Regions from separate parts of the Robertmurraya sp. DFI.2.37 genome, predicted to be linked through region 2. Evidence: riboswitches for the same ligand, from Rfam matches in the RefSeq annotation. Region 2 holds a riboswitch; the other holds the start of a gene.
What was found. Region 2 has a riboswitch for cyclic di-GMP ahead of PZE06_RS15935 (anti-repressor SinI family protein). Riboswitches for the same ligand answer to the same signal wherever they lie in the genome.
Positions count from the first base shown of each region.

Region 1: it holds a riboswitch for cyclic di-GMP, as region 2 does, so the genes downstream of both, PZE06_RS07745 (hypothetical protein) here and PZE06_RS15935 (anti-repressor SinI family protein) in region 2, are expected to answer to the same signal.

Region 1 is NZ_JARGEJ010000010.1:53,389-64,120, forward strand. Features, by position in the region: gene PZE06_RS07730 (ABC transporter ATP-binding protein) at 1-85, shown strand, start outside; gene PZE06_RS07735 (ABC transporter permease) at 75-1,232, shown strand; gene PZE06_RS07740 (hypothetical protein) at 1,251-1,784, shown strand; gene PZE06_RS07745 (hypothetical protein) at 1,844-2,191, opposite strand; cyclic di-GMP riboswitch class I at 2,319-2,405, opposite strand; gene PZE06_RS07750 (ABC transporter substrate-binding protein) at 2,737-3,810, opposite strand; gene PZE06_RS07755 (ABC transporter permease) at 3,807-4,610, opposite strand; gene PZE06_RS07760 (ABC transporter permease) at 4,612-5,415, opposite strand; gene PZE06_RS07765 (ABC transporter ATP-binding protein) at 5,405-6,517, opposite strand; gene PZE06_RS07770 (sigma-70 family RNA polymerase sigma factor) at 6,712-7,227, shown strand; gene PZE06_RS07775 (DUF4179 domain-containing protein) at 7,229-8,530, shown strand; gene PZE06_RS07780 (FMN-binding negative transcriptional regulator) at 8,562-9,179, opposite strand; gene PZE06_RS07785 (MerR family transcriptional regulator) at 9,328-10,089, shown strand; gene PZE06_RS07790 (YbaN family protein) at 10,196-10,552, shown strand; gene PZE06_RS07795 (hypothetical protein) at 10,648-10,732, shown strand, end outside.
Region 2 is NZ_JARGEJ010000031.1:19,154-29,885, reverse strand. Features, by position in the region: gene PZE06_RS15950 (HD-GYP domain-containing protein) at 1-395, opposite strand, end outside; gene map (type I methionyl aminopeptidase) at 489-1,244, opposite strand; gene PZE06_RS15940 (helix-turn-helix domain-containing protein) at 1,682-2,005, shown strand; gene PZE06_RS15935 (anti-repressor SinI family protein) at 2,359-2,493, opposite strand; cyclic di-GMP riboswitch class I at 2,520-2,604, opposite strand; gene motB (flagellar motor protein MotB) at 3,840-4,592, opposite strand; gene motA (flagellar motor stator protein MotA) at 4,585-5,379, opposite strand; gene PZE06_RS15920 (GNAT family N-acetyltransferase) at 5,760-6,281, opposite strand; gene PZE06_RS15915 (hypothetical protein) at 6,447-6,611, shown strand; gene PZE06_RS15910 (YbjQ family protein) at 6,722-7,042, shown strand; gene PZE06_RS15905 (GNAT family N-acetyltransferase) at 7,066-7,521, opposite strand; gene PZE06_RS15900 (DNA topoisomerase III) at 7,611-9,698, shown strand; gene PZE06_RS15895 (MDR family MFS transporter) at 10,226-10,732, shown strand, end outside.

The sequences.
Region 1 (10,732 bases), on a different contig from region 2:
GCTTTATAAGGAAGAAGGAAGCACTGATTTGAATTATATTTTCATGAGCAAACTTGTAAGGGGGAATGAGCATTATGCTTCTTAATACTTATTTAAAGGAATTAAAGGATTGTTTCCGTGACCGTCGTACATTACTATTAACTGTATTTTTACCAATTATTATGATGAGTGGTTTAACGCTATTTTATGAGAAACTGAGCTCGGATGGGGCAGATGATTCACTAACACTTGCCGTGAGTTCAACAATTTTAGCCGAAGAAGAAAATATTTTTGCTGTCTATGAAAATATTGAACTGATGAAAACTGCGGATCCAGAAGCTGCCGTCCAAGATGGTGAAGCACAAGCGGCATTATTGTTAACGGAAGGTTTTGTATCGAAGGTACAAGCTGGAGAAGCTGCGACGGCAACGATCGTTGGTGATTCATTTAGCCAAAACTCGGCTAATCTTATCAGCTTGGTAACCAATGCCTTAAATATTTACGAGAAAGCTGTTATTGATACAAGGCTACAGGAATCCGGAGTCGATTCGAACCTTGTTCACCCGTTTACGGTGGAACAAAAGGAACTTTCTGAAGAAAATTCAATGATTCAAATTTTAGGATTATTATTGCCGATGATTTTAGTAGTTGCCATCGGAGTTGGCGCTTCTCCAGCAGCGGCAGATCTTTTTGCTGGGGAAAAGGAAAGAAAGACGATGGAAGCGTTGTTGATGACACCAGTACGTCGTTCAACATTGCTTGTCTCAAAATGGTTGACGATTACCACGATAGGAGCTGTCACCGGACTTATTACCCTTTTAGTTGTCGTCTTAGAAATTACTTTTTTAACCGAAAATTTGAAACAGGCACTTACTTTTGATGAAAATATTTATTTAATTATATTAGTTGCCTTTTTGATTACGATTTTATATGCGATGTTTAATGCTTCAATCTTAATGATTACGAGTATTGTAGGAAAAACAATTAAAGAGGCGGGAAGCTATGCTTCACCCATCATGATGTTAAGTATTTTACCAATGATGCTTTTAACTAGTACAGGAGTTAATGAATTGACGATGCAGCATTTTGTTATTCCAATTTTAAACTTATATAGTTTAATAAAGGAGTTAATGTTTGGTGTAATTGATTTAGGACATATTCTTTTAGTAGTGGGAAGTAATGTTTTATGTATTATTGTCTTTTTCATCATTGGTCGAATTCTTTTCTTAAAGGATAAATGGGTGATGAACTAATTTACTGGAGCTGATTTTATGACACTATATCATTATTTAGGGGCGGATAAACCGCTCCTTTTAGGGAGTTTTGGGGAAAATTATACTTTAAAAAAGATGAGAGACATTCCAAAGCCAAAAAATAAACATGATTTGAGGAATGCTTTTGATTTATCCGATCTGGAAAACGAGTGGGTCAAGGTATACGAAACTGAAATCGATTTTGCCTTTATTACAGTTAGCGAGTTACGGGATACAACTTTAGCAAAGAATTTCCCCATCAATAAGAGTTATATATATGAATTAGACGGTTCTTTTCAGCTGACTGGGGAGGATTATTTTCAAAATCGTATTCAGTATCAATGCAATGAAAAATGTTTGAGAGAATTATTTGCTTATTTAAAGGAGCAATTGCAAGTGGGAGAAACAATTGAAGTTTATTCTTGCTGGGATTCAGAGGAAAATCAACCTCGGGATGAGCAACAGGACAGACAAATTGATATAAAGAAATTCAAAATTACCTATCCTTTTTGTTTTGAAGACAAGCAGCTGATTACATTTTTTACAACGTAATTAGCCGCTTGTCTCTCCTTATTTAAAAAAGCAACCGTTGAGGTCACTTTTTTTAGTCATTATTTATTTAACTTCATCCAGAAGGAATAATTAATAATTGAAGGTTTTATATTTGGTGCATTTTTTATTGACTTTATGTTTTGAATAAAATTGTTAAAGTTTTTAATATCTTTTAATGTTTCCATGTAACTGACTTCTTCGAACTGGTTAGCATGATGAAATTTAATGTAGTTGCAGCAAACCTTCTCGTCGATAAATTCAAGATACATGATTTTTGTGTGGTTAAACACATACGAAAAAATTCGATTAAGTGAGTTTCTCATTTCATCATTCATAGCGGATTGTGAATCCAAGTTAAATTGAGCACGTAATAAATCGTATCGTGTCGATTGAGTCAATACTTTCAAGATACATTCCCCTTTAACGAAATTATTAAGTTATTTGCAAAGCGGACCGTAATCAAGGAAGCAAATGATGTTCAACATAAAAAATCCCTCAACGCATGAGGGATCATAAAAACAACTATGTCTTTCTTCATGCAACTGGCTGGCATGGTATGTGAATACTTTAGCCCCTATAGCTTTGCGTCCCCATTTTTCAATGGCTTTGCCAAATTAACCTTATTTAATTGTCGAATCAATTTCAACTTGGTATATATAGGTCTATATGATTATTTTTGGAAAAGTCAACAACCTATATTCCTGCTGAAATAGAATCATTTATTGAACTATTATAACCTATAAACTTATATATTTCGACAGATATTGACTATTTTTTGGGGGTTTTTTGAAATTTTTTTTGAAATCAGTGCTTTTTTGTCGAAAATAGGCCTTAAGTGTGATTTTTGTCACTTAAGACCTATTTTTGTAAATGTGGAATGGATGAAAATTGACTCAGAAAATAGTAAAGTGAACAAGGCACTCACTAATCTTTTTAATAGGGTGCTGTTTGTCTATTTTCTATGCATTTTAAATTGTAAAAATAAATCGTTGTATAAGGCTAAGTTCTTCTTGCCAAGATTTTCATAGACCTCAAGCTTTTCTGTTAGTTCTGGTGATGGATAAAAGCGTTCATCCTCAACCATATCTTCTGGCATATATTGAAGAGCTTCTTTATTTGGTGTGGAGTAGCTTACCCATTCAGTGTTTTGGGCAGCAACCTCTGCATCAAGCATAAAATTAATGAACTGATGGGCACCTTCAATGTTTTTCGCTGTTTTAGGAATAACCATATTATCAAACCAAAGATTTGAACCTTCAGACGGAACGACATAATCAAGGTTTTCATTTTCCCACATCATATCTGCTGCGTCGCCAGACCAGACTAGGCCAATAGCTGCTTCTTCATTAGCGATGAGCATTTTAATTTCATCGCCAACGATGGCTTTAATATTCGGAGTGAGCGTATCAAGCTTTGCTTTTGCTTCCTCTAAATGGTCGACATTTGTATCATTTAAGGAATAGCCTAAACTATTTAAGCCCATGCCGATAATTTCTCGGGCGCCATCAATTAACAAAATCTCATTTTCAAATGCTGGATCCCATAAGTCATTCCAACTTGTAATCTCCATGTCACCAAGCATTTCCCGATTAAAAACAATACCGACGGTTCCCCAAAAATAAGGAACAGAATATTTATTGTCTGGATCAAATGGTAGATCGATGAAGCGCTCGTCAATATTTTTGAAATTTGGTAGCTTCGAATGATCCAATGGTAGCAACAAGTCTTCCTCCAGCATTTTTGCGATCATATATTCAGATGGGACAGCGATGTCATACGTTGTACCACCTTGTTGAATCTTTGTTAACATTGCTTCATTTGAATCAAAGGTTTCATAAATGACTTTCATCCCTGTTTCTTCTTCGAAACGGTCAATTAAGTCATCGTCAATATAGTCTCCCCAATTATAAATGGTTAATGTATTGCCGCTTGAGAAGCCTACCGCTGAATTTAAACGATTGATTGCAAATAGCAACAGCAGGGATGCAATCACGACTGCTGCAAAAACACGGATTAGTTTGTTCATTTGCGAATCCCTCCAACCTGAGCCTTGTTACGTTGCGTAATAAAGTAATAAATCACGACAAGGAGAATGGTAAACAAGAACAGTAATGTAGAGAGAGCGTTAATGTTTAATGATATACCTCTGCGCGCTAAAGAATAAATTTCCACGGAAAGAGTGGAGAATCCATTTCCAGTTACGAAAAATGTTACGGCGAAATCGTCGAGTGAATACGTTAATGCCATAAAAAAACCAGCAAATATCCCTGGTGTTATAAAAGGCAAAATGACCTTCGTCAGCACGTTCCATCTACTTGCACCAAGATCCCGTGCGGCATCAATTAATGTAGGGCTCATCTCCATTAATTTTGGCAGAACCATTAACACGACAATGGGAATGCTAAAGGCAATATGGGAAAGCAAAACGGAATAAAAGCCGAGCCTAATTCCAGCCATTGTAAATAGGATAAGGAAGGACGCTCCGATAATAACATCTGGGCTGACGATCAAGACATTATTTAATGAAAGAATTGTGTTTTTCGCCCGGCGTTTTTTAACTTGATAAATGCTTAGCGCTCCTAAAACACCAATGATCGTTGAAATTAATGCGGATAAAAGCGCGATCACAAGCGTGTTTAAGACTATAATTAATAGTCTTGTATCCTGAAACAATTCTCGATACCAATCCAATGTAAAGCCTTCGAAGTTGTACATTGTTCCACCGCTGTTAAAAGAGTAGAACACCAAGAAAAAAATCGGTGCATAGAGAATGAAAAAGATGATAAATAAAAAGATTTTTGCTAAAGGGGATATGTTTCTCTCCAACTTATATACCCCGCTTTCTAGTACCTGTTATCGTCATAAACAGAAACATAATAATAATTAAGAAAACCGCAATCGTTGAACCCATGCCCCAATCCTGTGTGACAAGAAAATGCTGTTCAATTGCTGTACCTAATGTAATCACGCGGTTTCCAGCGATTAAACGTGTAAGCATAAATAGAGATAACGCAGGAATAAAGACAACCTGACAGCCCGCTTTTACGCCATCGAGTGTTAAAGGGAAAATGACGCGGCGAAATGTTGTCCATCTTGATGCCCCTAAATCGTTCGCAGCATCAATTAATGTTGGATTTAATTCATTTAAAGCATTAAAGATCGGTAAGATCATAAATGGAATAAAGATATAAACCGATACAAAAATAAAGCTAAAATCCGTAAATAATATTTGCTGTGTCCCGATTCCAACTGCTTCTAAAAAGTTATTTGTCACACCGTAAGTACCAAAGATGCCAAGAAATGCGTAAGCCTTTAATAGTAAGTTGATCCAAGAAGGAACGATAATTAATAAGAGCCATAATTGCTTATGCTTTGTTTTCGTTAGTAAGTAAGCCGTTGGATATGCGACCAATAACGAAAATAGGGTGATTAAGAAGGCATACCAAAAGGAACTTAATGTCATCTTCAAATACACAGGTGTGAAAAAATTCTGGTAGTTTATAAGCGAAAAATTACCTTCAATATCAAAAAAGGAATAATAAAGGACAAGAATAATCGGCGCAATAACAAATAAGGCAATCCACAATGCGTAAGGGACCATATATAGATTGCGGGTGAGCTTATTCTCCATCGCTATCGTCTCCATCGCCATAAGCTTCTAATCGTTTATCAAATTCCTCTTCTGTTTCTCCTAAACGCATAACGTGAATGGCCTCAGGGTCAAAGTAAAGGCCGATTTCATCGCCAACATTTGCTGCCTTTGTAGAATGGACAAGCCATTCATTGCCGTCCTTATCATAGCAGCTAATCTCATAATGAACGCCGCGGAATAACTGCGAATCGACACGCACTTGCAGTTTTCCTTTATCGAAGCTGGTAATTTCTAAATCTTCAGGACGGATGACAATTTCAACTGTTTCATTTTTGTCCAATCCTTGGTCTACACACTCGAACTGTTTGCCGACAAATTCGACAAGATAGTCATCGAGCATTCGTCCTTTCAAAATATTAGACTCTCCGATGAAGTCGGCAACAAAACGGTTAATGGGCTCATCATAAATATCTTTTGGTGTGCCGCTTTGTTGAATTTTTCCTTCGTTAATGACAAATATTTCATCTGACATGGCAAGTGCTTCTTCTTGATCATGGGTAACAAAAATAAAGGTGATTCCGAGTCGTTGTTGCAGCTCGCGCAGCTCATACTGCATTTCATAACGGAGCTTTAAATCAAGTGCTGAGAGCGGTTCGTCTAAGAGAATAACCTCTGGTTCATTCACAATCGCTCTAGCAATGGCGACACGCTGTCTTTGACCACCTGACATTTCTTTAATTTCTCGATTCTCATAGCCCTTGAGGTTCACAAAGCTAAGAGCTTCCTTTACCTTTTGATCTATGTCAATTTGGTTCATCTTTTTTATCCGTAATCCAAATGCAACATTTTCGTACACATTTAGATGAGGGAAAAGAGCATAATCTTGAAAAACCGTGTTCACCTGTCTTTTGTTGGCAGGGACATCATTGATCTTTTTTCCATTAAAGTAAATCTCGCCCTTTGATGCTTCAGTAAATCCAGCGATTAAACGCAAAATCGTTGTTTTTCCACAACCTGACGGACCAAGTAGTGTGTAAAATTTCCCGCGTTCGATCTCAAAACTTACATCATTAAGGACTGGTGGATCGTCATCATATTGTTTTGTTACATGTTGAAATTGAATAATCGTTTCGTTTTTCAAAACATGGCAACCTCCCTCTGGCAAAAATTTATAAAGCCTATGATACGATTGACTTTGAATCTATTAATGAGAATTAATTCCGATTCGGAATAATTATACATGAAATGCAACTATATGCCATATTTTTCGCGAAAAATGTTAAAACCTTTTTTTGGTTTTGATGGTCTAATATGTACAGAGTAGGGGGGAATGAGTTGGAGACGAATGAACAGCTTGTCACAAAAGCGATTGCAGGAAATGAAGCTGCTTTTATAGAGCTGATGAAAATGTACAAAATAGATTTATATAAAACCGGACTATCCTTTTTAAAAAATGAAGAAGAAGCACTTGAGGCTATTCAGGAAGTTACGTATCGGGCCTACAAAAATATTAGAAAAATAAGAGAACCAGCTTATTTTAAGACATGGTTGATGCGAATTATGATCAATCATTGTCAAGATCAACTGAAGAAAAAGAAGCGAGAAGTCTTGAATGAGGATTATATACAAGCACAAGGAGTGTCAGAGTCTCATGCAGCTTTGGAAGTAGAGGACGTGTTGCAAAGCTTAGATTCACGGTCTCGAGAGCTGCTTACTCTTAAATATCTACATGGATTGAAAATAAAGGAGATTGCCTATGCCATGGATTGTCCAGAAGGGACGATTAAGACGTGGCTTCACAAAGCGTTGCAAGAGATGAGAACGAAATTTTCCGAGGAGGGAGAGAACTAGCATGTTTTCGAATGAAGAGGAAAAGCTCATGAAATACAATCAAAAGTTGGAGCAATTAGCCTTGAGTGAGGATAAGCTTGATGAAGCCATTGTAGCTGGTTTCCGCAAAGCAAAATTTGATAAGAAAAAGCGAAAAAAATGGTGGTTGAATGCTGCGGTGGTTGCTGCTTTAGTTTTCCTTTTTTTCACGTCTATTCGCGTGTCACCTGCATTTGCGAACTATATTGCTGAGATTCCTGGAATGGAAAAGATTGTCGAATTGATCCGCCATGATAAAGGGATAATGACGGCGATTGAACATGACTATTACGAGCCGATTGAAGTTTCGGAGAAAAAGAATGGCATGGAGATAGTCATCGATGGGGCAATTGTGGATGAGCATGGATTGGTCCTTTTTTATACGATAAATTCTGAACAGAAGCAGACGGAAATCATGATGGAAAATGTCGTATTGAAAAATAGGAAAGGGGAAGAAATGGAGTATGGCTCAGCCTCCTTTGGCGCCCCTCATTATTCCGAAAAAGGGGAGAAAGTCTTTAATGGCACGATTGAATATTTCTTCGAAAAACCATTTGCTGAAAGAGAGTTGCAACTCGAGATAGAATTGAAAGGTGATACGTACATCCTTCCTTTTACTTTAAAAGAAGAGATTAAAGCGAAAAAGACGTATGAGATTAATCAAACAGTAACAATCGAAGGACAGAAAATTCATTTAGTAGAGGCGACTGTTTATCCGTTAAGGGTTGGTGTCCATGTCAAACTGGATCCGAACAACACGAAGAAGCTATTGGAGTTTGAGGATCTCCGCCTAGTCGATGGGAATGGAGAAACGTGGTCAAAAATCAAAAATGGAGCTACTAGAAAAATACTGTCGGAAGATGAATGGATTATCTATTTGCAAAGCAATTATTTTAAGGAGCCGTCAGATCTTTATCTTGCTTTCAATAAAATTCAAGCTCTTGATAAAGAAAATAGTTCGCTTGTTATTGATGCGGAAAAGGAAGAAATCATCGAACAGCCAAAGGGAAATAAATTGAGAGATCTCACTGTATCCACAAATGAGATCAGGGTTAACTTATATACGGAGAAAGAATTTCCCTACGGAGTTTTTAATGAAGTAGTTAATGGAGAAGGAAAGAAAATCGATATTGACTCAAGCTTTTGGTCTGGATATCGTGATGAAGGATATGCAGTAATTGGGGTGCAAATTCCCCATTTAAAAAGCCAACCTAATCCGCTAACGTTAGAACTCTCCTTCTTTCCAGAATGGATTCATGGAGAAGAGAAAATCAGGATTAAATAAATCAAAGCCGTGGCAAAGCAGTCACGGCTTTTTAATATCGTTTCTTTAAGTTTTCTTTCATTAATTTTGCAATCTCCTGTTCATCTGTCCGTAAACTTTGTTCCAGGTTAGCTGCGACAAGACGTTGTCTCTCTTCCGGATGATTCTGACTTAATTTTGCTTTTCCTTTCATTTTATTGATTTTTATTTTAAATCCTTGAATTCCTTTATTCATGCTAGAAAGAAAAGCGTCATCTATTTCTTCTAAATGATACGAGCTATTAGAAGGTTCGTATTTTGACACCATTTCATAGAGAGAATGGTTTAATTCCGCTTCATGTTCAATGAGTTCAACCTCTCCGTATACGTGAACCGCTACGTAATTCCATGTTGGAACAGCTCGGTTCGTTTCGTACCAGGACGGTGAAATATAGCAATGGGGACCATGGAAAATAGCTAAGACTGTCTGAGCTTTGATGTCCTTCCATTGTGGATTAGGTCGGGCAAAATGTCCATATAAATAGGTGTTATCCCTGTTCAATATGAGTGGTAAATGAGTAGCTACCGGGATGCCATCATGGATTGAAAAGAGTGTTGCAAAGCTATAATCTTTTATTATGGAAATCATAGTAGCTTTATCGTCAATTTTGAAATATGAGGGAATATACAAGTGATTTCAGCTCCTTTCACTTCATTGATTATTCGGTAGTCCTGATTGAAATTCCTGTTTTTATAGATGAAGAAAAATTTTAAAGAAAATCTATTGACCTTTACGTTACGTCAAGGTTTATCGTGTAAACAGAAGGAGGTGAACGATTGTGGAATATACGGTGCAGAAATTGGCTCAATTGGCTGGAGTCAGTTCTCGGACACTACGTTATTATGATCAAATCGGGATATTGACACCGGCAAGAGTTAATTCATCGGGATATCGCATCTATGGTCAAAAGGAAGTAGATCGATTACAGCAAATCCTGTTTTATCGTGAATTGGGCATAGCGTTAGAGACGATTAAGGAAATCATGACTGCACCTTCTTTCGATGCTGAAAAAGCATTAAAAGAGCATCGAGAACAGCTTCTTGAAAAAAGAAAGCAGTTGGATTTACTCATCACAAATGTTGAGAAAACCATTGCTTCAACAGAAGGGAGAATGGATATGAGCGATCAAGAAAAATTTGAAGGCTTTAAGAAGAAAATGATTGATGAGAATCAGCGTAAATACGGGAAAGAAATTCGTGAAAAATATGGGCAAGAAACGGTGAATCAATCAAATGCAAAATTGATGAATATGAGTCAAGAGGATTATGAGGCTGTGACAAAGCTTGAAGCGGAAGTAAGGGAAGCTCTGGCGGAAGCATTTGCAACAGGAGATCCTGCAGGTGAACAGGCTCAAAAGGCAGCGGAACTGCATAAGCGCTGGCTCACCTATTACTGGACAGAGTACAGTAAGGAGGCACATGCAGGGCTTGCTCAAATGTACGTCGATGATGAAAGATTCACAGCATACTATGATAAGGAACAGCCTGGTATGGCAGCGTTTCTAAGAGATGCCATTCATATTTATACTGGGCAAAAATAATGACTGAAACAATCGATTGGGGACGCCTGATCGATTTTTCGTTTATAATAAAGATCAGTAAACTTGTCTTGAAGGTGATTATATCAAAAAAGTAACTAATTTTTTATTGATCTGTGCAGGGTTTGTAAGTTTAGGAATTGGGCTGTTAGGGATCATTTTACCAGTTATCCCGACGACACCTTTGCTGCTATTAGCGTCCTATTGTTTTGTAAAAGGATCGAAAAAATTTGCGGTATGGTTTAAAGGAACGACGATATATAAGAAGCATTTAGAGGAGTTTGTGACCAATAAAACGATGACTCTTAAGCAAAAAATAGCGTTAAATTTGTTTGCTGACAGTATGATTGCGATTGCTTTCTTTACTGTCGATAAATGGTATGTAAGAGTAGTTCTCATTTTAGTTGTCATTTATAAATACTATTATTTTATAACGAAAATTAAGACAGTCAAGGCCAAGAAATAAGAATGCAGGGCTTTCATATAGCTTACAAGTAACTTGGCTTGAACAACATTGTTGAGGCAAAAGCTCCGTATAAATTGTAAAGCAGGGTGAAGAGAATGTTCGTTGGTCGTGCGTTATATATATTAGGGTTGGCGTTTGTATTATTTAGCAGCGTTTTAGTCGTGATGTCGATTTTTTCAA
Region 2 (10,732 bases):
GCATGGGCATACTCCCTTAAATCCTCTGTTAGCGACGATGTTGGGACAAGAAAAATCGCTTTCCGTTTCGCTACCTCATCAACGAGCGTAACCACTTGCCTTTGAATCTCACGGATCGGGAACTCTTGATTCTCCTCAACAGCTCGATAAGTATTTTTCAATGCATCAATCGCTTCCATCCAAGTCGGTGTATCAACCATTTCTTCCATCGTAATCCCAAAGGAAATGGCGTCCTCAACAAATAAATAGCGAATATCAAGGGCGCCGAGCTTTTCTAGATAGGAAGGATGTATCGTTCTTCCAGCACCTAGTAACACACGTCTATGCTTATCAAAAATCGGCCTCGCAAGTTGCATTAGCTTTGGATTATACTCATCAATACTAATTAGTCTCATGACACTTCTCCCTTATACAACCTTATTTGCCGGCTCTATTTTAAATTCGTGAATCTAGGTGCTTAGAACTCAGAAAAAAATACTCACTTCTCCTTACGCATCTTCCTGATTGGTTAAAATAATCGGACCCTCTTTCGTAATAGCGATCGTGTGCTCATATTGAGCAGAATATTCTCCATCAATCGTACGGGCAGTCCAGCCATTATCGTCCATCTTCATTTCATACTGTCCAATGTTAACCATCGGTTCGATTGTAAAGACCATACCTTCTTTAATACGAGGTCCTTTTCCAGGAAGACCGAAATGAGGCACATCAGGTTTTTCATGAATAACGGAACCAATACCATGCCCGATAAAATCACGCACAACGGAAAACCCTTCAGCCTCCACATAAGTCTGGATGGCATGACCAATATCACCAATACGATTGCCAACCTGCGCTTGTTCAATTCCTTTATATAGTGCTTCCCTCGTTACTTGTAAAAGCTTCTTTGTCTTGTCAGACACCTCACCAACTGCGTACGTCCATGCCGAATCCGCCAATGCCCCATTTAAATTAACCACCATATCAATTGTCACAATATCGCCATTTTTTAAAGGTTCTTTCCTTGGAAACCCATGGCAAATTTCATCATTTATACTTGCACATGTTGCATACTCATAACCTTTATAACCCTTTTGTTCAGCAGTTGCTCCCTTTTGTGCCAAATAGGAATCGACAAACTCTTCTATTTCCCAAGTAGTCACCCCTGGTTTAATCATCTTAGCAATTTCTTTATGAACAGAAGCCAACACTTCTCCAGCTTTTTTCATCATTTCTATTTCTCTTTGTGATTTTAAAACAATCATCGCTAGTCCTCCTTCATACAAGTACAGATATACCTTTCATCATTGTAATACTTTTCATGTAACAATCAAAATAATTTTCTATTACAATCACCTTTTCATATTTTTTAAAGTTTTTATTTGCCAATATTCGGCTTTTACTATAACTTTGTACACTGGGAAATCGACTCATTACCATTATGTTCATCATACGATTTTTGGCTCATTTCCGTGCAATTTACTGCTTGCACACGGAAATGAGCCAAATGGTCAATCGAATTATTTAAAATGTGTCTTATTGAGTATTGTCACAATTGAATGAATATTCTACTATGTAAATAAATATTATTTACTTACTATGGATAGCTGAAAAAACCGAAAGAACTTTTTGTTCTAAATATGGAACTACTTTTGAATATTTGCTATTATTAAATTATACATTTTGATAGGATGTGTGATTCATGATTGGTGATCGTGTAAAAAAGCTTAGACTTGAAAAGAAGATGTCTCTTTCAGAACTTGCTGAGCAAGCTGGAGTGGCAAAATCTTATTTAAGTTCTTTAGAAAGAAATCTACAAAACAATCCGTCCATTCAATTTCTTGAAAAAATTGCTGGCGTTCTCCACGTTCCAGTTGATTACCTAATCCATGAACACTTAAATGATGAAGAGCTTGATTCAGAATGGATTAAGATCGTAAAAGAAGCAATGGACTCTGGTATCTCTAAAGAACAATTTCGAGAGTATCTGGAGTTTAATAAGTGGAGAGCCAACCAAAGCAAATAACAGCAAAAAATTGATGTTAAACCTAAATACAAACTAAACCGGCAGACTGCCCGCAAACGCTTGCTTTCTTTGTTGCTTCACCTTGTTCGATGCGCATTACCTACTATGGTAACTCCGCTCTCCCAAGGCTTCACTCCGCGAAAGCCAAACGTTTTCACTCAATCTGAAGGGAAACTGCTATCTATCATCTTTGACTTTGTCTACGTTTTGAAACCTGTTCTATTAAGAGAACAGGTTTTCAATTTTTATGTTAGGTAACCAAAGCGGTGATGGTCTAAAATGTTAGTCTAAAATGAAGTCAGAAATGATGCATGTAAATGATTAATAGTTTAAAAAGTAGCAACGCAAAAAACTTATTGCTTAACCGTATTTTTAGCTAGAAACTCACGGATTTCTTCTTTCTTAATTCCTAGTTTCTTCGCCTCTTTAATTAGCTCCAACCATTCCATATCCAAACCTTCAATTCTTCCTTTCATTTCTATCACCATTTTTCCCCCTAAAATCCGGCACGAATTTCAGCAGTCCAGCCGTCATAGTACCTCTACCTTAGACCTGAGACTTTGCGTCCCTATCTTTCAATAGGTTTGCCCTTTTCTTGCGTCCTTTATTTTTTCTGAAAGTTATCCCATTTCTAGTCTACAGCCTTTCAAACAATAAAAGTGTAACTATTTGTCAATACTTAAAATTTTTTACATATTATTTTCAAACAATTTTCGGCATCTAGCAACATAATCATTTCAGCTACTATATGAATATAGAGTAGAAAATTCATTATTTCGCAGTTATTGTCGAAAGTCTTAACCTCATTCTCGTAATTCTCAAAGGAAAGGCATTGACAATTTGAAATCTTTCGTTATAGTTTTCATCCTTTAAAAGGATGACCTAGTTCGTCTTTTTTATTTCGGACTTGTTTTCACTCATCAGCGATACCGGCAATTTTTTTATGTAAATAGGCTCGAACGTCACCGGATCAAAGAACGGATGTGCCGTCAAATCATTCCCACATTCAGGACATAACCAAGTCCCGAACTCACTGCTACTAAAAGAAGGTTTATGACACTTTTCACAATTTTTTCGATACAACGGCAACATCCTCTCAATTGTTCTTTCAAAATCACCAAACGTTCTTTATTAAGAATTTAATATAATTTTAATCTTTTTATAATGTTTTTGAAATATGGAAATTTTGTCATTTTTTCGTTTTAAAGAACGTTTTTCTCTTTATTTCGTCCACATCCTTCAAATATCTTACTTTTTACATTTTATTTCATTACTTGGCCAAATATGTCAAATGAATAAAAAAGTTTTGTTTAGGTCAAACGAATCAATTTTACAAAATTTTCAAAACATTATGTCTGAATTATCTAAATAATACTATAATAATAGTAATAACCTTTTAAAATACGTGAAAGGTGGTATTAAAGTGACTTTTTTTCATATTTTGAACTTCACGATCCCGATTGCCTCCATGGTCGGGCTAGGTATATTACTCGATCGGATGTGCAAGCCAACTAAAGATTAAAGGAATTTTTGATTCGCGCATTTTGTGCAAACAAAGCTGTCACACGAAAAGTGGGAAATCCTCACCAGCAACTAACAAAGCACCTTAATTATGTTTCGATCAGAACCAGTTAAATGAAGCTCTTTTCTGGATATCGGTCTTTATTTCATTTTATCGGTCTAAATCGAAATATTTCGGTCTTTATACAAAAATATCGGTCAAAACAGGACATTTATCGATCTAGACATGATATAGGTAGATACACTCATTAAAGCACCGACAACAAAAAAGTAGTGCAAACCAATTAGGTCAGCACTACTTTTTATTTTGCATTTATTCAGATGTTATTGGTAAAATAAGTACTTCAACGCGGCGATTTTTTGCTCTTCCTTCACTCGTATCATTGCTTGCTATCGGTTGAAATTCACCGAAGCCTTTCGCACTAAACCATGCCGGGTCAAGCTTTTCATTTTTCAAAACAATCTTCATAAAATTAATTGCTCGCATGACACTTAATTCCCAATTGGATTCAAAGCGAGGATTACTAATTGGGACATTATCTGTGTGTCCGCTAATAATGATATTTCGTGGCGGACTCATAACTAGGAGCTCAGAAATTTCATTTGCTGTATGAATATCTTCTTGTCGTACTTCTGCACTTCCAGATGCGAATAAAACATTATCGCGTATCGTTAACAATAGTCCTTCATCTGTTAAGGAAGTTTCGAGCTTATCCGTGAGATTATTCTCATTAATATAGGCATTTACTTTCTTCTGAATATTTTCTAATTCCAATTGCTCAATTCTGGCCGCTGCACTTTCTTTATTCTGTTCTGCTTCAATATCGTCTAATGCCTTTGCATCCTCTTCAGGCATTGGATTTGGATATTCCAAAATACTCGTTCCACCGGTAAAAGCTTGATTAAAAGCTTGTGAGAGTTGTTCCAATTTTTGTGCATCTATCGTACTCATGGAAAATAAGACGATAAACAATGCTAATAGTAACGTTAAAATATCTGCATACGGGATCAGCCATGATTCATCTACATGTTCATCATGCTGTTCCTTTTTTCTTCGTTTACTCACCGCTCTTCTCACCGCTTTCCTCTAGGAAATTCTTCCTTTCACTGACTGGTAAGTATGAAGCTAATTTCTGCTCAATTACTCTCGGTGCCTCTCCCTCTAAGATCGATAGTACACCTTCAATCATCATATACTTTAATTTAGCTTCTTTCTTAGATTTTCTCTTTAATTTATTCGCAAAAGGATGCCAAAGAGCATAACCTGTGAAAATCCCTAGCAAAGTGGCAACGAAGGCAGCACTAATCGCATGACCTAGTGCATCAATATCACTCATATCCTGTAATGCAGCAATTAGTCCGACAACAGCCCCTAATACCCCTAATGTTGGAGCATAGGTTCCCGCTTGCGTAAAGATGAGAGCGCCCTGATGATGTCTTTCCTCCATCGCCTCAATTTCTTCCGTTAGAACATCACGTATGTAATCGGCACTTTGACCATCAACGGCTAAAGAAAGGCCATTTTTCAAAAATTCATCATCAACCTCAGTCGTTTTCGCTTCTAATGCAAGAAGCCCTTCTTTACGAGCCAACTGTGCCCACTCAGAAAACATTCCGATTAATTTGACAGGATCCATTAACTTTTTTTCTGTAAAAATAATACCGAATAATTTTGGTACCTTTTTAATCTCTGATGTAGGAAAGGCAATTGTCACAGTACCAATCGTTCCTAAAATAATGATTAATATGGCTGCAGGGTTTACTAATACGCCTACCCCTACACCTTTTAAAACCATTCCTACTCCAACACCAAAAACTGCAATAATTAACCCAATTAACGACGTTTTATCCATTATTGATCCACCTATCCCTTATGCAACTATTTGACTATGCTTAATATTTCAAGGTTTTCCAGTAAAAGAAAGATAGTTTCTATCCTAAAGACTGCCCGCAAACGCTCGTTTTCTTCATGGCTTCGCCCTGTCCTCTGCCCGTTACCTACTATGGTAACTTCGCTCCTCCCAAGGCTTCGCTTTCATGATGTGACAAACGTTATTAATCAGCCTGAAGGGTAATGGCTATCTATCATTTTTAACTTTGTCCATACTATTGTTTCTATCCTATCATTTATTTCGACAAGAACTGCAAGATTTTTAGTTTTCACGACAATTTTTCAAAATTAACCTTACAGGCGATAAAAAATAAGCAATAGTGGTAGGAAAAAAGAATCATTTTATTTAAAGTTATCGGGATGTAAAGATTTATAATAAATAATCGTGGAATCAAGTTGACCATTTGCCGATTTTGCATAATAAGGAATTTTACCAGCTTGAATATAAGCAAGAGAGGTATATAAACGATTAGAAGGATCTCCTTCTCTTGTGTCGAGGACTAATAGTGTTCTCCCTTCCTCACTCGCTCGCTTTTCAGCCGCTCTCATCAGTGCTCTTGCTACTCCATTTCTGCGGTAATGAGGGGCAGTCATAAGCTTCGCAATTTCAGCTCTGTGCATCCCATTAGGCTTCGTACATAAATGCAGCTGGATGCTTCCTGCAATTTGATTCTTTATTTTGGCTACAAATAAAACGACATTTTGCTCCAAAACATGCCTCCAATATTTGTTTGCATCAGAAAGTTTCATCGGGGGCAAAAAACCCATTGAAGCACCTTCATTCACTACCTGTACTAAGAGCTCCGAAAGTTCACCCGCATTCTTTTCAATTGATTTTAACTGCTCTATCCGAACATTCACCACAAATCATCACCTTAACTTTCAATTATTTGATTTTAAATTACCAATAAAAACTATTAATAGACAAGTTAAGTGTTAGTCCATTTAACACGAATATTGTCCATTGGAGCTTACTGAATCTCAGCATATAAAAGAGGGTAAGCTAAAGAGCAGAAAGGGGGGTGGAAGATGGCTAGAGGCAAGGAATTCAAGCAAAAGCAAAAAGGACATCCAGGAAAATTTCCTGAAGGAACACTAGTTGAACGTAAATCAAAGGATGCGATTGGTGATGAAGAATTGATCGTTGTTCAAGAGGCGTTTAAAAACCGTTTAGAGGAAGAAGATGTTGAGTAAAAAAAACTTTTCCCTTTAACGAAACTTCCTCATCCTCAAAACGTAATCATTATAGATATAACCAATTAAGAAAAAGTTTGCCATTCGCGCACTCGAAGGAGGAAGAATAAATGCTGGTATCTACAACACCAACATTACAGGGAAAAGTTATTGATCGTTACTTAGGAATTGTCACAGGAGAAGCCATTATGGGGGCTAATGTCGTTCGTGATTTCTTAGCAGGCATCACCGATGTCATCGGTGGACGCAGTAGTGCATATGAAGATAAGTTATCTGAGGGGCGTGAAATTGCCATCCGCGAAATGGAAGATCAAGCTCGTCGGCTCGGTGCCAATGCCGTCGTGGGCGTAGACCTTGATTTTGAAACATTACGCGACGGCATGATGATGTGTGTTGCTACCGGCACTGCTGTATTTATAAAAGAGCAATAAAAAGATAAAAGAGACGGTTTATGCTACCCGTCTCTTTTCAACCTTTTCGTGAAATGGACGACACCAATATCACCGAACACACTTTCACCACTTTTCTCAAATCCTAACTTTAAGTAAAACTTGATCGCAGGGAAATTCTTTGCACCTGTTGAGACTATCATCAATGGGTGAGACTCCATCTTTTTTTCAACATAATCAACCATCTGTTTGGCAATGCCTTTTCGAAAATAATCAGGATGCACCATCACCCGATGGAGATCAATCACGTCTTTCACAATCTTAAATGATAACACCCCTACTAGCTCCTCATCGATAAAATAGCCAATAAACTCCTCATCACATTGCTTTAATTGTGCGAGCGTTTCTTTTAATGGGGGGATTTCATTCGAGCCGATCAACTCCGCTTCGACCTGATAAGATTTCTTTTGTAATTTCAGTACTTCCTTACCATATTTTTCAATCAAAAATCTCTTAATCATTTGAACCTCCTAATACGACCCCATTACCATTCTTCTTTATTATCCGTTATACTAGTAAGGAATATCAAAAAGGAAATAAAGGTGAACAAATGAAATCTTTAGTACTTGCTGAAAAACCAAGCGTTGCTCGGGAAATTGCCCGCGTTCTTGGGTGCAAACAATCTCATAAAAGTTACATCGAAGGAAATCAATATATTGTTACTTGGGCGCTCGGTCACTTAATCGAATTAAAAATGCCTGAACACTACGATAAAAAATATCAAAATTGGAATCTTGAGGATCTTCCCATTATCCCTGAACAAATGGGTACAAAAGTTATGAAACAAACAAGTCATCAGTTTAAAGCCATCGAGCATTTAGCAAAACGCAAGGATATTAAGGATTGTATCATTGCTACCGATGCTGGTCGAGAGGGTGAGCTTGTGGCCCGTTGGATTTTGGATAAAATCCGTTGGCACAAACCGATAAAGCGCTTGTGGATCTCGTCCCATACGGACCGTTCTATTAAAGAAGGCTTCCAAAAACTGAAGCCTGGGAAAGAATTTGAGGCACTTTATCAATCTGCCGTTTGTCGTGCCGAAGCGGACTGGCTCATCGGATTGAATGTCACTCGCGCATTAACGACTAAATTCCAGGAGCCCCTATCCGCTGGAAGAGTACAAACCCCTACCCTCTCTCTCATTTTGGAAAGGGAAAAAACAATTCAAAGTTTTAAGCCGAAAGAGTATTGGACGATCGAAGGCCAAATCGGACCATTGAAAACAAGCTGGGAGGAAAGGGGCGAGAAAAGAATTTTCGCTCTTGAAAAGGCTCAGAGTATTGTCGAGAAAATTAAAGGCCAAAAAGGGAGTGTTCAAGCGCTCAACCGTAAGGAAAAAAGCGAGCAGCAGCCTCTGCCTTATGACTTAACAGAGCTTCAAAGAGATGCTCATAACCGCTTTGGCTTCTCAGCGAAAAAGACACTGTCTGTCTTGCAAAAACTTTATGAACAATATAAGCTCGTTACTTATCCAAGAACCGATTCGCGCTATTTAACAAAGGATATGGAAGGAACGATGCTCGACCGCTTGCAAGGATTGGCATCCAGCTATCGGGACGAAGTTAAGCCCCTTATCGCAAATAAAGGGAAAGTGCTGGCGAAACGAGTATTTAACAATGATAAAGTCAGCGATCATCATGCGATTATTCCAACAGAAGAACGCTCTCACTTAAGCGATCTTTCCAATGATGAACGAAAGCTTTACGACTTGATTGTTAGGAGATTTCTCGCCTTATTCCATCAACCTTACAAATATGAATCAGTAAAAGCCATTATTGAAGTAAATGGTGAAACTTTTACTGCCAACGAAACGGTTATTATTGATCTAGGTTTCAAAAAGCTTACCCAAAAAGAAACATCGACTGACATAAAAACGCTTGGAGCGATTGCAAAAGGGCAAAGCTTTACTGTGCAAAGTGTAAATTTGGAGAAAAAGCTGACAGAGCCTCCTGCAAGATACTCTGAAGCAGATGTCCTCACGCAAATGGAGAAGTATGGGCTCGGAACACCTGCTACTAGGGCGGAAATTATCGAACGCTTAATACAAACAGAAGTAGTCGAAAGAAAAAATGGCCGCTTCTTCACGACCGCAAAAGGAAAGCAATTGATTGATATCGTAAACGAGGAATTAAAATCCCCTGAACTTACAGCAAAATGGGAAAAAGAACTTGAGGCGATCTCAAAAGGAAAAAGCAACCCAAAACAGTTCAAACAAAATATTCGTAAACAAACAGAACAGCTCATTTCAGAGATTAAGAAAAGCAATCAAAAATATAAAGCCCATAACTTAACTGGCTCAAAATGTCCAGAGTGCGGCTCATTTCTTAAGGAAAGAACGACAAAAGAAGGGAAAATGCTCGTCTGCTCAAGCCTTGATTGTCGTTATCGCAAAAGAAAAGATCCGAAGCTCTCTAATCGCCGTTGTCCTAGTTGTCATAAAAAAATGGAAATGCATGAAGGAAAAGCCGGACTTTATTTTCAATGCCGTCCATGCAACGTCGTAGAAAAAGCAGAAGAAAAGAAAAAAGCAGTAACAAAACGTGAAGAGCGTAAGTTAGTGCAAAAGTATTCACAACAGGATGACTTTGGCACAAGCCTTGGTGATTTATTGAAGGCTGCGATGGAGAAAAAAGATTAAGCTAGAAAAATTTTTTATTACTTTTTCAAACTTTAGACAAACAACTCGATTGAGCGAATTTGTCTAAAGTTTTTTTTCTGTAAAAAATTAAAGAGCTTAAGAAACTAATTTTTTGAGGGAATTTGATTGCTGGAAGAGTAATGTTACGAATCAAAGGATGGCTTTCCTCCACTTCTAATGCTCTGCTTCCCTTTGACCAGATCCGTTTTCCTTTGCTTGTAATTCACGTCTTCTGTCGTGCAAGCGCAACCTTTGACGGGGATCACTGCTTCGATCAAGCCTTGCAGTTGCGTTAGCGACGAGGAGATTTGACGAGACGTCACTGGCAAGCAACTGCCTAGAGCGTAATATCGCCAGTCCGTTTAAAGACAGTCATGCTCGCTACCTTTTTTGGAACAACTGCAGCCAAGTTTTTTTCTTATATTTTCCTTGTAAAAGATTGGTTTTAAGACGTATCATATTGAAGAAGTATGATTTTCCCTAAAAGGGCTGTTTTTAATCTATGTTTAAGAATCGAGGGTACCATCATGAGAATAAGAGATTGGGATGTAAATTTAAAAATCCGTCTATTTGGAGAAGCAGCGATGAATATTACCTTCTGGATGTTCTTCCCCTTCCTGACCATCTATTTTGCAGAAGCCTTCGGGAAAGGAACAGCCGGTTTCTTGCTCGTCCTTTCTCAAGCATTCTCAGTCATTGCTAATCTATTAGGTGGGTATAGCGCTGATCGCTTTGGGCGAAAAAAAATGATGGTTTTATCCGCATTTGGTCAAGGTATCTGCTTTTTAATTTTTGCGCTGACGACATCGCCCGTTATTGGATTTATTGCTTTTGCCTTCGTTAGTTTTTTTAGTTCAATCTATTGGCCAGCAAGCCAAGCGATGGTAGCCGACGTAGTATCCGAAAAAGATCGAAGCAATGTCTTCGCCGTTTTTTACACGTCTATTAATATCGCTGTCGTTGTTGGTCCCCTTTTAGGAGCGATCTTTTACACGAACTACTTTTCAGAGCTCCTGTTTATTTGCAGCATTATT